One region of the Paenibacillus sp. FSL K6-2859 genome, then DNA from elsewhere that is predicted to be linked to it. Evidence: riboswitches for the same ligand, from Rfam matches in the RefSeq annotation. Region 1 holds a riboswitch; each other region holds the start of a gene.

Region 1 (3,279 bases):
TTCGTTCACCGGCGTGATCCGGGTCCGTAAGAATAATCACCCCTCTACGCTCCATAGCAAGCGCGATCTTCGCAATTACGGTCCGGTCTACAGCCGAGCCCCCTGTTTCGATCGTATCTGCTTCTACAGCGCGTTTAACAGCGACGGTATCACTCTTACCTTCGACGACAATTAGTTCCTTAATCATATCTCTGACTCCTTCCAAAAAAAGCAAAAAAGAAGAGGTTTCGCTCCTCTTCTTTTGGTTAAAGAATGTATAAGTGATGAGCGGTTGCTCTGCGATCAACGAAATGATCATCTGGCGTTCCTTAACGGTTATCATCACTATAGCTTATCAAAGAATAATTTGCAAAAGCTTCAGCCTAGTTTAACTCCGGCTTCACAGGTCCAATCACATAAACGGTTCGTGATTTACGACCGAAATTACGAACATGGCTCAGTGAATCGTAGTAGACATCTACTTTATTGCCCTTAATGGCACCGCCAGTATCTTCTGCTCGGCGGAATCCAAGTCCCTCGATATATACCCACCAGCCAATAGGAATTACATTCGGATCTACAGCAATTGTGCGACCTTCCGTTACGCGTGTTCCGGAAGCCGTTTTGGTACCTATACCTGCCTCTTCTGACGAATAAGCTGTCATGGAGACATTCTTAATCATCTTCTTGTACTCAAAGTCTACGCCAGCCTTGCTTGTGACGTTATTAGTCTTGGCGCTAACTTTAGCCGTTTTTGAAGTGGTGTTTGATTTGGAAGTTGTTGTAGTCTTAGCTACAGCCGGCTTAGGAAGTGCTTTGGTACCAACGGCAATAATCTTATCTTTCGTTACCGTTTGTACTTCCTTACCAATCATGCGCATAGAGGCCAGTTCTCCGTCTTGGTAGATCTTTTCAATATGCTGAATCATGACGCCTGGTTTGCCTGCCTGTGCCACTCTAACTGTTCCCACAGTAAGGGAGGGGTCTGCTGTCTTGATGACTCTGAAGGGTAAGTCAGTTGTTCGCTGTACGGTCTGTTTGTTGATGCGAACAATCTTAACCTCCATGTTTGCAGAAATGGTGGTGTCTAACGAAGGGAAAATCTTATCATGACCTTCTAGGGTAATGCCCATTTTCTCAATTGCTTTACCAATTGTATCCTCGGTCGTATATAACGTTTTTGTTGCTCCATCCGCAGTAAGACTAATTTTCTGCGCACGATTGATAACGACACGGTCACCGTCTTTTATTTCATCACTCAGACCTAAAGATAGTTCATCATGCGGCTGTAGCGAAATTTGCTCTTTCTCCAACACATCACCAAGAAGCGCTTCCCGCGTTTCAAGCGTCTGTGTTTGCCCGTCTATTACTAAAAATAATTGTTTGTTACTTTGACCGTGTACGTACAGCAGAATAAGTAACGCGATAGCGACTGAAATCACGCCTGCAAGTAAAAGCACGCGAGTATTTACTTGCTCCCACCGTAATGCGAAAGACCTGCTGGATGACTGCGAATCATGGGATACTTCTGGTTGGAATACGCCCATTCTCTCCATCCTCCTTACATAGCCCCGTCGTCAATTGTATATCATGAGGACTGAATTCCTTTGACGAAACTATTTGAGATTGTCACAGGACACGCACGTAATAACTTAGCGTCTCCTGCTCATGGATCGCCTGCTCGGCACAGCTACTCCCACCCCTGTTATATAACAGTATGTGGGTAACATTCTATTTATTCAAAAATAAAAAAGCCTAAAAAGAGTTCAACTGAGGACTCTTTCGTGGCTTCTCCAATATCAGAATAGAGAATGCTTGTGCACGAGGTTGCCTCTCTTACTTGCGCTTACGGGGTTAGCTGTCGGGTTCGGACGAAAGAGAGACGCCCTATTTCAGGTCACCCGCTCATGGCGGTTGCCCTTAAATTCACCCCAAAGACCACGTGAAGAAATCAAATACTGTCCTACGGCACGTCTAAACCGTATTTTAAATACAGGCATGCGGCAGGTCAATATTGGTTCCCCCGTTCTCCATACGGAGACTCAGCGAGACGATCCATGAATATATGGCTGTCACTGTAACACAGCTCACATCACTGAAAAGATGATATCCTGTTTTGATGCATGTTGTAAAGGACGATTCAACCACGTTTAAGCAAAAATATGGTTAAAATATTGTAATATTCAGCTGTTTTTATATTAAAAAAGTTTAATATATCGGCCATTCTCTATTTTTCGCCTGTTTTTCTCCCGTTTTCACTCAATCCCAAATCGTTCCAGTGCGTTCGCATACGTTATTTTAGCCAATTCTTCCCATGTTAACCCTTTAATTTCAGCTGCTGCCTCTGCTACCAGCTTCACATGAGCGCTCTCATTTCGCTTTCCGCGGAAGGGGTGCGGAGTCAAATATGGAGCATCGGTTTCGATCAATAATCGGTCTAGAGGGGTCTGCGCAAGTACTTCTTTTGGCACTCTTGCATTTTTGAACGTAATAGGTCCTCCAAAGGATAAATGAAAACCAAGATTCAAGCACATCTTAGCCGTTTCCCAGCTTCCAGAGAACGAGTGCATCACGCCTCCAACCTCATTTGCTTTTTCCTCCCGTAAAATCCGTACAACATCCTCATGGGCATCACGATCATGAATACAAATCGGCATATTCAGTTCGCGGGCTAGTCCAATTTGCTTGCGAAAAACTTCATGCTGCACATCCTTGGGAGAAGTATCCCAGTAATAATCCAGTCCGATTTCACCGATCGCCACCACTTTCTTATGACTGCATAGAGAAGCGATCCAATCGAGATCTCCATCTTTCATATCAATCGCATCCTGAGGATGCCAACCCACTGCCGCATAAATATAATCGTAAGATTCCGCCAGCTTCATCGTTGAGGGAATCGTCTCCCGATTAAATCCGATATTAATCATCTTGCTAACTCCTGCTTCTACAGCACGAGCGATAACTTCTTCGCGATCCTCGTCGAATTGAGGCGCATCCAGATGCGTATGTGTGTCAAACAGATACATTTTAACCTTCACTCCTTGTCAAAAATGCTATATTTTTTTGTATTATTTTGCAAAAATCTCTGCGATAGAAGAAGGCAATCGTGTAAGCACTTTTCTCAACTTATCCTGAGGAAAATAAAGATGATATCTGCCACGGTGAATGCCGCTAATAGAACGTACAATATCGGATACCTCTGAAATTTCCCGCAGATGATCATGCCGATCAAGCAGCAGAATTTGTTTATTGTCAAAAGCTTCTCCCGGACGGAACACATCATAGGGCAGATCTGTCGGA
Region 2 (3,279 bases), 570 kb from region 1:
ATCTCTCCCACCAGCAACAGCTCTGTACAGACGACCTTGCTCAATGTGCCCTGCCAAGGATTTACCCTGCAGCTTGGCTTTTAAATCCTGTAAAGCACCTTGCACTAGCTCAAACTGAGTCTGATCCCACTCTGAACCATGGGTACGTACTTTATCTATCGCTTCCTCAAGCCGGCAATGGTATATCATTCTGAGAAAAGAACTCCATTTAATAAGGTCGAAGGTTTGGGTATTGGCAGAGATAAGACATGCCCCCCAGCTGCTACCTCCTTTACAGGTAAGTTTCAGGATGCCATACCGGCTGCCTTGATGAGCCTCCATTCCATAGTGAATAGGCTCAGGTGAATCAAAGACAAATACTTCTATGCGAGATAGTCTTCGCTGGTCCATGACGGTTTTCTCCTCCTTAGGTTTCCAAAAGCTTTAGATCTACATGGTGAATTACGTTAGCCTTCTCTATACAGGCGAGCATTTCAGCTTCATACTCACAGACTGCGGCATGCTCCAGCCATAGTAAGAATCTCTGTTTGCGTATAACGGATAAATGTAAGGGAAGGTTGTTGCGGGATCTCATTGCGTACCAACCGACTTCAACATCTTTTCACGGTTCCTTAAAAGCGGTGAGACACGGAAAACGTTGGTGTGCTGACCAATCCTCAGCTGTTGCTTTTCTCGGATGTTTTTATATATTTCGTATATAATCGTTCGATCCAAACAGTATTCACAGGTAGATAGGCTGTTGAAATGGCGAAGTGAACTCCAAAGTAAACATAATTTAGACTTTTTGGCTCAAGTAGCCCTTACTGAGTTCCCCAATAATAGTGTTTCATTCCTTTCACCCCGTCCAGCATGCTATTACCCTATAGAATCAGGTAACGCAAAAACCGCAGCAAGAGGAGGACCTCTGCTGCGGTTTTGGAATACAGGTATATACACACCTGTGCCAAAGCGTGGCGGATCAAGGGTCTCTCTCTTTACGCTTACGAGGTTAGCTGCCGGATTCGGACGGTGAGAGTCGCCCTACCTATGTGAGACTTGAACAGTCTCCTTCGGATTCACCCCAAGTAGGCCATGTGGCCTGATGGTTCCCCCGTTCCCTGCAAAAGCAGGAACTCAGCGTTGAATGTATTTCGTGAAATAGATTCAACCCGAATCATACTCTTTTCAAGGTGTTTCTGTAAAAACAGAAAGTGTTCTTTTGAGCGCAATTTTATCCATATCCTGCCGACTACGACGAAAAAAGGATCCAAATAGGTATTTATTGCGCGTTATCGGGCTTCTTCCTCGCTTAATCTCGCTTTCTTGTTTCCTTTCCTATAAAGGCGATTTTTGGGGATTCCTCCAATTGTGGTGAGTAAAATCACGTGGTATGCCCGTATTTCGCTAATCGATTCAAATTCGAGTAAACAAGAGATATAGAGAGATTGGATATCAAGTAAGCGCTATCCAATACGAAAATAGTTTTTAATTTGCATTATTTTGGCATCAATCAGGTTTTACAATACTTCCTGCATAAGGGTATGATTACTCCTGTTTCAACACAACAATCGAATATTTGATCCGCTTAATTTCCGTTAAGGAAAGCGGGGGAACCAACAATCGGCAGACGATGTGAGAGTCGGAAGCCGGTTATGGGGTGAATCCTGTAGAGGATGCGAGTGTGCTCGCATCCTCTACAGGTAGGGCGACTCTCACCGCCCGAATCCGACAGCTAACCTCGTAAGCGTATGGAGAGAGGATGAGTGCAATGTGACCGCTAGCGAGCCACAGAGGAGAATCCTTTGTGGCTTTTTGCTGTGCTGTTTTTAGCAAAGCATTTATGGAAAACCTCACGAAGAGGTCGTTATATTCATCATTAGCGGTAGCTTTTCTTTCAAGACCAGGGTGATCAAGCTCTGATCTTACAAGCAAAGCATTTGAGGAGAATAAGAGATGACAGATCAGAATGAATATGTACTGGTATGTGCGCCAACGAAGGCAGGAGAACATTTTATTAAGCTTCTAAAATTCAGAGGCATTAAGATGGCCGGATTGACCAACAACTTGCCTGAGAAGTCCCTACTTGAAGAGATGGGGATTGAGCAAGTTGTTCTAGTAGATACCCGCCATCAGAATACTTGGTTTCGCCCGCCGTTCCCGGTAGGCCGGGTATATCTGTTCGAGAGCAGCTTTACGTTATGCTGCCGCTATATTCAGATGTGCCGCACTTGGACGACACAGCCGATTTTTGTAATCACAAGCTCAATAAATCCTAGATTGGTCTATAAAAGACTTGGCGCAAGTTATGTAATCTATTCCCACAGTGGTGATGCTGATTTTCTGGTCGACAGATCACCTCATCAAGGATAAAAGAAGGAGTGCGGGAAATATGATGGATCTGTATATGGTGGCTACGCTAGCTGTGATTTACGGGTTGTTTTATGGATTTATGCGCTGGTGCGCAGGTGTAGTTGAGGATACAGGGAGGGATAAGCTGTGATTCTAGTAATCGCTGTTACCCTATTACTGTTTGTATATCTGGTTTACGCATTGATTCATCCGGAGAAATTTTAAGGAGGGGCATTCATGGGCATTTTGCAAATCGCTCTTGTAATCGTAATTCTCATCTTGCTGGTTAAGCCGATGGGCACGTATTTATATTATGTATTTTCTAATGAACCGAACCGTACGGATCGCTGGTTTGGAGGTATAGAAAAAGGGATTTTTAAGCTGATCGGCCTGAAAAAAAAGGACGGAATGTCCTGGAAGAAATATGCGCTCACCTTTGTTTTAACGAATATCGTACTGGTAACTTTCAGTTATATTTTTCTTAGATTACAGCGGGGACTGCCGCTAAATCCGAATGGAATTGCAGATATGGAACAGACGCTTTCATTCAATACGGTGATCAGCTTTATGACCAATACGAACCTGCAGCATTATAGCGGGGAGACGGGGCTTTCGTATTTTTCACAAATGGCTGTCATCACGATGATGATGTTCACGTCTGCAGCGAGCGGATTTTCTGTTGCGGTTGCTTTTGTCAGAGGGATCACAGGCCAGAAATCAGTCGGGAACTTCTTCGAGGATTTCGTCAAAGCACATATTCGTGTGTTCATTCCACTAGCTTTGTTAGTTTCATTGGTGCTGGTAGGCTTGCATGTGCCGCAAACGCTAAAGCCTTCGCTTGAGGTCACTACTCTGGAAGGGCAAACCCAACAAATTGCTATCGGGCCAGTCGCTTCTTTGGAATCGATCAAACATTTGGGCACGAACGGGGGCGGCTTCTTCGGGGCTAAT
Region 3 (3,279 bases), on a different contig from region 1:
TTCGAAGTATATCTTCGAAGTCTTTTTGCAATCTTTCTTTATTACTGATTCATACCAGCCATTCCGCTTACAATCTCAGGATTAACCATCCCAAAGATCATGGCGATGTGTGCAACAACGAGAAACCCGCTGACGAGAATAAAGTGAAGCTTGAGCTTTCCTTCTTCCGAACGTTTACGGCCGATAAGCCCAAGCTCCAAAAGAGCCAGAGGCAGCAGGAAGAATACGCCACTGAGGTAAAATCCAACCGCGACTACGTCTACCCAGGAATGCCACTCTCCATTTACGGTCAGAGGGACAAAAGCTGTCGGGAAGAGATACAAGAAAACTCCTGTAAAGTAGAGACCGGCCAAAATACTGCAGATTCGGTTAAACGCCTTTAATCCACCCTGGACGTTTTTGTTGAAAAGGATAAAGAACTCGGTTACTGTAATAGTCTCAGCAAAAATGACGGGGATTGCCATAAAGATGATCAGATTCCACGGCTGGCTGTCCATAAGAAGGGACATGTAATGAGTCATGTTCATTGATTAATTCCCTCCATTTATATAATTACTGCAAGAGTTATCATATGTGGAAAGTTTGTAGAAGAGATTGGAGAAGGAGTATCAATAGATGGAAAATAGAGTTGAAGATATAGAGTATAGAATTCGTTTAGAAGATAGGTATACTACGTGGATTGAAAGTGAAGGGGAAGTATGGAATACCTAGGAGTGGATTCAGAATTACTCATGCGGTGGCTGATGGTATGGGGAGCCTGGGCAGTCCTCATAAGTTTATTGATAAATGTGGTCATAAGTGTTGTAGGAATCATTCCATCAGTGGCACTAACGACTGTGAATATGTTAGTCTTTGGTGTGGTTCCCGGGTTTCTTCTCTCTTGGATCGGAGAAGTTTTAGGGGCAGCCGTCTCTTATCTTCTTTATCGCAAAGGTACCTTAACTTATAAGGAGAAATATCGTCCGAATAAAACCATCAAATGGCAGTCCCAGATTCAATCATTAAGTCCGAAGCGTCAGTTTTTTAGCATAATAATTGTCCGATCAGCGCCGTTAATTCCTTCATCATTAGTCACTCTAATCTGCGTTATTTCCAAAGTAGGCTTTTCAAGTTTTATAGTTGCTTCTGCGATAGGTAAAATACCATCGTTGCTACTTGAGACACTCATTGGCTATGGATATGTTAATCTAATGGACACTAAATTCAAGTTAATGATTACAATTTTGTTTCTTTTATTGAGCACCATTATTTTTTATCTTGATAGAAAGAAAAAGGGATAATGCATGGACAATAGAAAAATAGTTACTTATATAAATAGGGTTTTTGCGTAATTAAAGCTCGAAAATCTGCATTATACACTAAAAAAGTGTAGAAACTATGTAGTTTAAAAATAAAAGTATAAAATTTGTGAAAGCATTGACAGGCGATTTCTTGATATATTAAAGTGTAATTAGTTACAAAATATTAACCAACTGCCGAATTTCGTATTGAAAACGGGGGAACCATTCCGGGTGAATTATTCTTGTGAGCAAGAGAATATAGGGAACCTTTAACCGAACCCTCAGCTAACTCCGTAGGCATTGAAGGGAGAACAAGGTTCTGAAGAAAGTCATTTTATCTTTACTAGGAGCTGCAGTTATTTTCACAACAGCTGTACCAAGTACTTTTGCAAGTGAGGTAAAACTGGAGAGTGAAGTGAATCAGGTACTCGGGACACCTTATTTATGGGGTGGAACCACTAAGGCAGGATTCGATTGTTCCGGATTCATCCTGTATGTACTAAAAAAGTTTAATGTGGATGATCTTCCACGCACTTCCCAGTCACAAGCTAAAGTAGGGACACCCGTTGCAAAAGAGAACTTACGATCAGGAGATTTGGTGTTTTTTAATACCTTTGGTAATGGTATCTCCCATGCCGGAATTTACTTAGGCGACGATCAATTCGCCCACTCCTCAAGCAGCAAGGGAGTAAGCATAAGCAAGTTGTCCGAAAGATACTACAAAGATCGTTATGTTACGGCTCGGCGTGTAGTAGATAAAGAGAGTTATCTTAGTATGGTTAATTAAGTAATAGGTGAGGGGGTATCCAGCAGCCATATATGGCTGCAGGATACCCCTAGTTTTTTAGAAGATCCCAGAACGGTCTGTTTTCTCATTTCCCTAATCCCACAGATTCCTCCTCAACATACAAAGGAGTCCCCTATATATCATGGGGACTCCTTTGTATGTTGGTCACTAATATCTTTTCAAATGGATATAATCATATGTTTGCTCTAGGGTATGTATGTGATGTTCTTATAACCTAATATCAATAGTTTGCCCACGATATTCGTCCAGTATATTTGCCTTTGGGTTTTGAATGGGTTCTTTAGCATGCTCGTGATTGGTGATTTTTTTGTCTCCTGTTCCCGTATGCATTCCATCCATTCCACAGTTCTTTGGCATATTAGCTGAACCTGATAATCCACTTAACCCATTCATATAATATTCCTCCTAGTAGTATAATTCAACTCTTTAATACCCTCTCATGGTAACACTTAAATGTACATTTTATATGTGGTAGGTGAGTAGAAGCCCAATTTCTTTTGGTTGGACAACTTGGAAGAAGTCTACACTCTCACTCGGATTCGTTAATTATTTTTAAAAAGAACATCATATCTTCATACTTTCTCCAAAATGTATTGCTATACTGTGAGGAGATTAAGAATGAAGGTATTGAAAAAAGGTGTATTAACAGCTACATTATCTGTAGCTTTTTTAACATTAACAATCACCAGTCCAGCTGCTTTAACGCCAGCGACACAAGCGGCACAAGCGGTAAAAGTAACTTCAATTGCAGTCAAAGGCCCTTCTAATCCTTTAAGGCCATCTGAAACCTTTCAGCTGAAGCCCACCGCGGTGACCTCACCCAAAGGCGGGAAAATAAAGATAACCTATTCTTCAAGTAATTCTAAAGTAGCAACGGTAAATGCAAGTGGATTAGTGACAGCGGTTGCTTCAGGAAAGGCTACCATTAATGTAAATTCAGGCGGCAAAAAAACATCTGTAGTAATAAATGTGGTAACTTCTGATCACAAACACTGATGCTTAACAAGAGAATTATGAGCATGATGCCAGTAAAATTATAAACTGAATCCCAGCAGTTCCTGATCCCTGGAAATAGATTGGCCAGAGCAAAAGATGTAATATTAAACGGCACTAAATGTAAAAAGGAAGGTAGTAAATTTCATGAATAAAAAAGTATTTATGTCCACGGCTATAGCGATAACTTTGATTGGT

What was found. Region 1 has a riboswitch for cyclic di-AMP ahead of MHB64_RS00190 (3D domain-containing protein). Riboswitches for the same ligand answer to the same signal wherever they lie in the genome.
Region 2: another riboswitch for cyclic di-AMP. It lies ahead of MHB64_RS02700 (hypothetical protein); the one in region 1 lies ahead of MHB64_RS00190 (3D domain-containing protein).
Region 3: another riboswitch for cyclic di-AMP. It lies ahead of MHB64_RS32345 (C40 family peptidase); the one in region 1 lies ahead of MHB64_RS00190 (3D domain-containing protein).

The regions. Positions count from the first base shown of each region.
Region 1 covers NZ_JBBOYU010000001.1:40,958-44,236, reverse strand. The annotation lists gene rnmV (ribonuclease M5) at 1-187, opposite strand, end outside; gene MHB64_RS00190 (3D domain-containing protein) at 363-1,526, opposite strand; cyclic di-AMP (ydaO/yuaA leader) riboswitch at 1,808-2,037, opposite strand; gene MHB64_RS00185 (TatD family hydrolase) at 2,235-3,005, opposite strand; gene MHB64_RS00180 (HD domain-containing protein) at 3,048-3,279, opposite strand, start outside.
Region 2 covers NZ_JBBOYU010000001.1:607,960-611,238, forward strand. The annotation lists gene MHB64_RS02690 (hypothetical protein) at 1-390, opposite strand, end outside; gene MHB64_RS02695 (hypothetical protein) at 407-574, opposite strand; cyclic di-AMP (ydaO/yuaA leader) riboswitch at 964-1,129, opposite strand; cyclic di-AMP (ydaO/yuaA leader) riboswitch at 1,552-1,742, shown strand; gene MHB64_RS02700 (hypothetical protein) at 1,933-2,349, shown strand; gene kdpF (K(+)-transporting ATPase subunit F) at 2,476-2,553, shown strand; gene kdpA (potassium-transporting ATPase subunit KdpA) at 2,566-3,279, shown strand, end outside.
Region 3 covers NZ_JBBOYU010000002.1:322,718-325,996, forward strand. The annotation lists gene MHB64_RS32335 (DUF6803 family protein) at 42-527, opposite strand; gene MHB64_RS32340 (TVP38/TMEM64 family protein) at 699-1,280, shown strand; cyclic di-AMP (ydaO/yuaA leader) riboswitch at 1,464-1,595, shown strand; gene MHB64_RS32345 (C40 family peptidase) at 1,600-2,067, shown strand; gene MHB64_RS32350 (hypothetical protein) at 2,296-2,481, opposite strand; gene MHB64_RS32355 (Ig-like domain-containing protein) at 2,707-3,084, shown strand; gene MHB64_RS32360 (CueP family metal-binding protein) at 3,229-3,279, shown strand, end outside.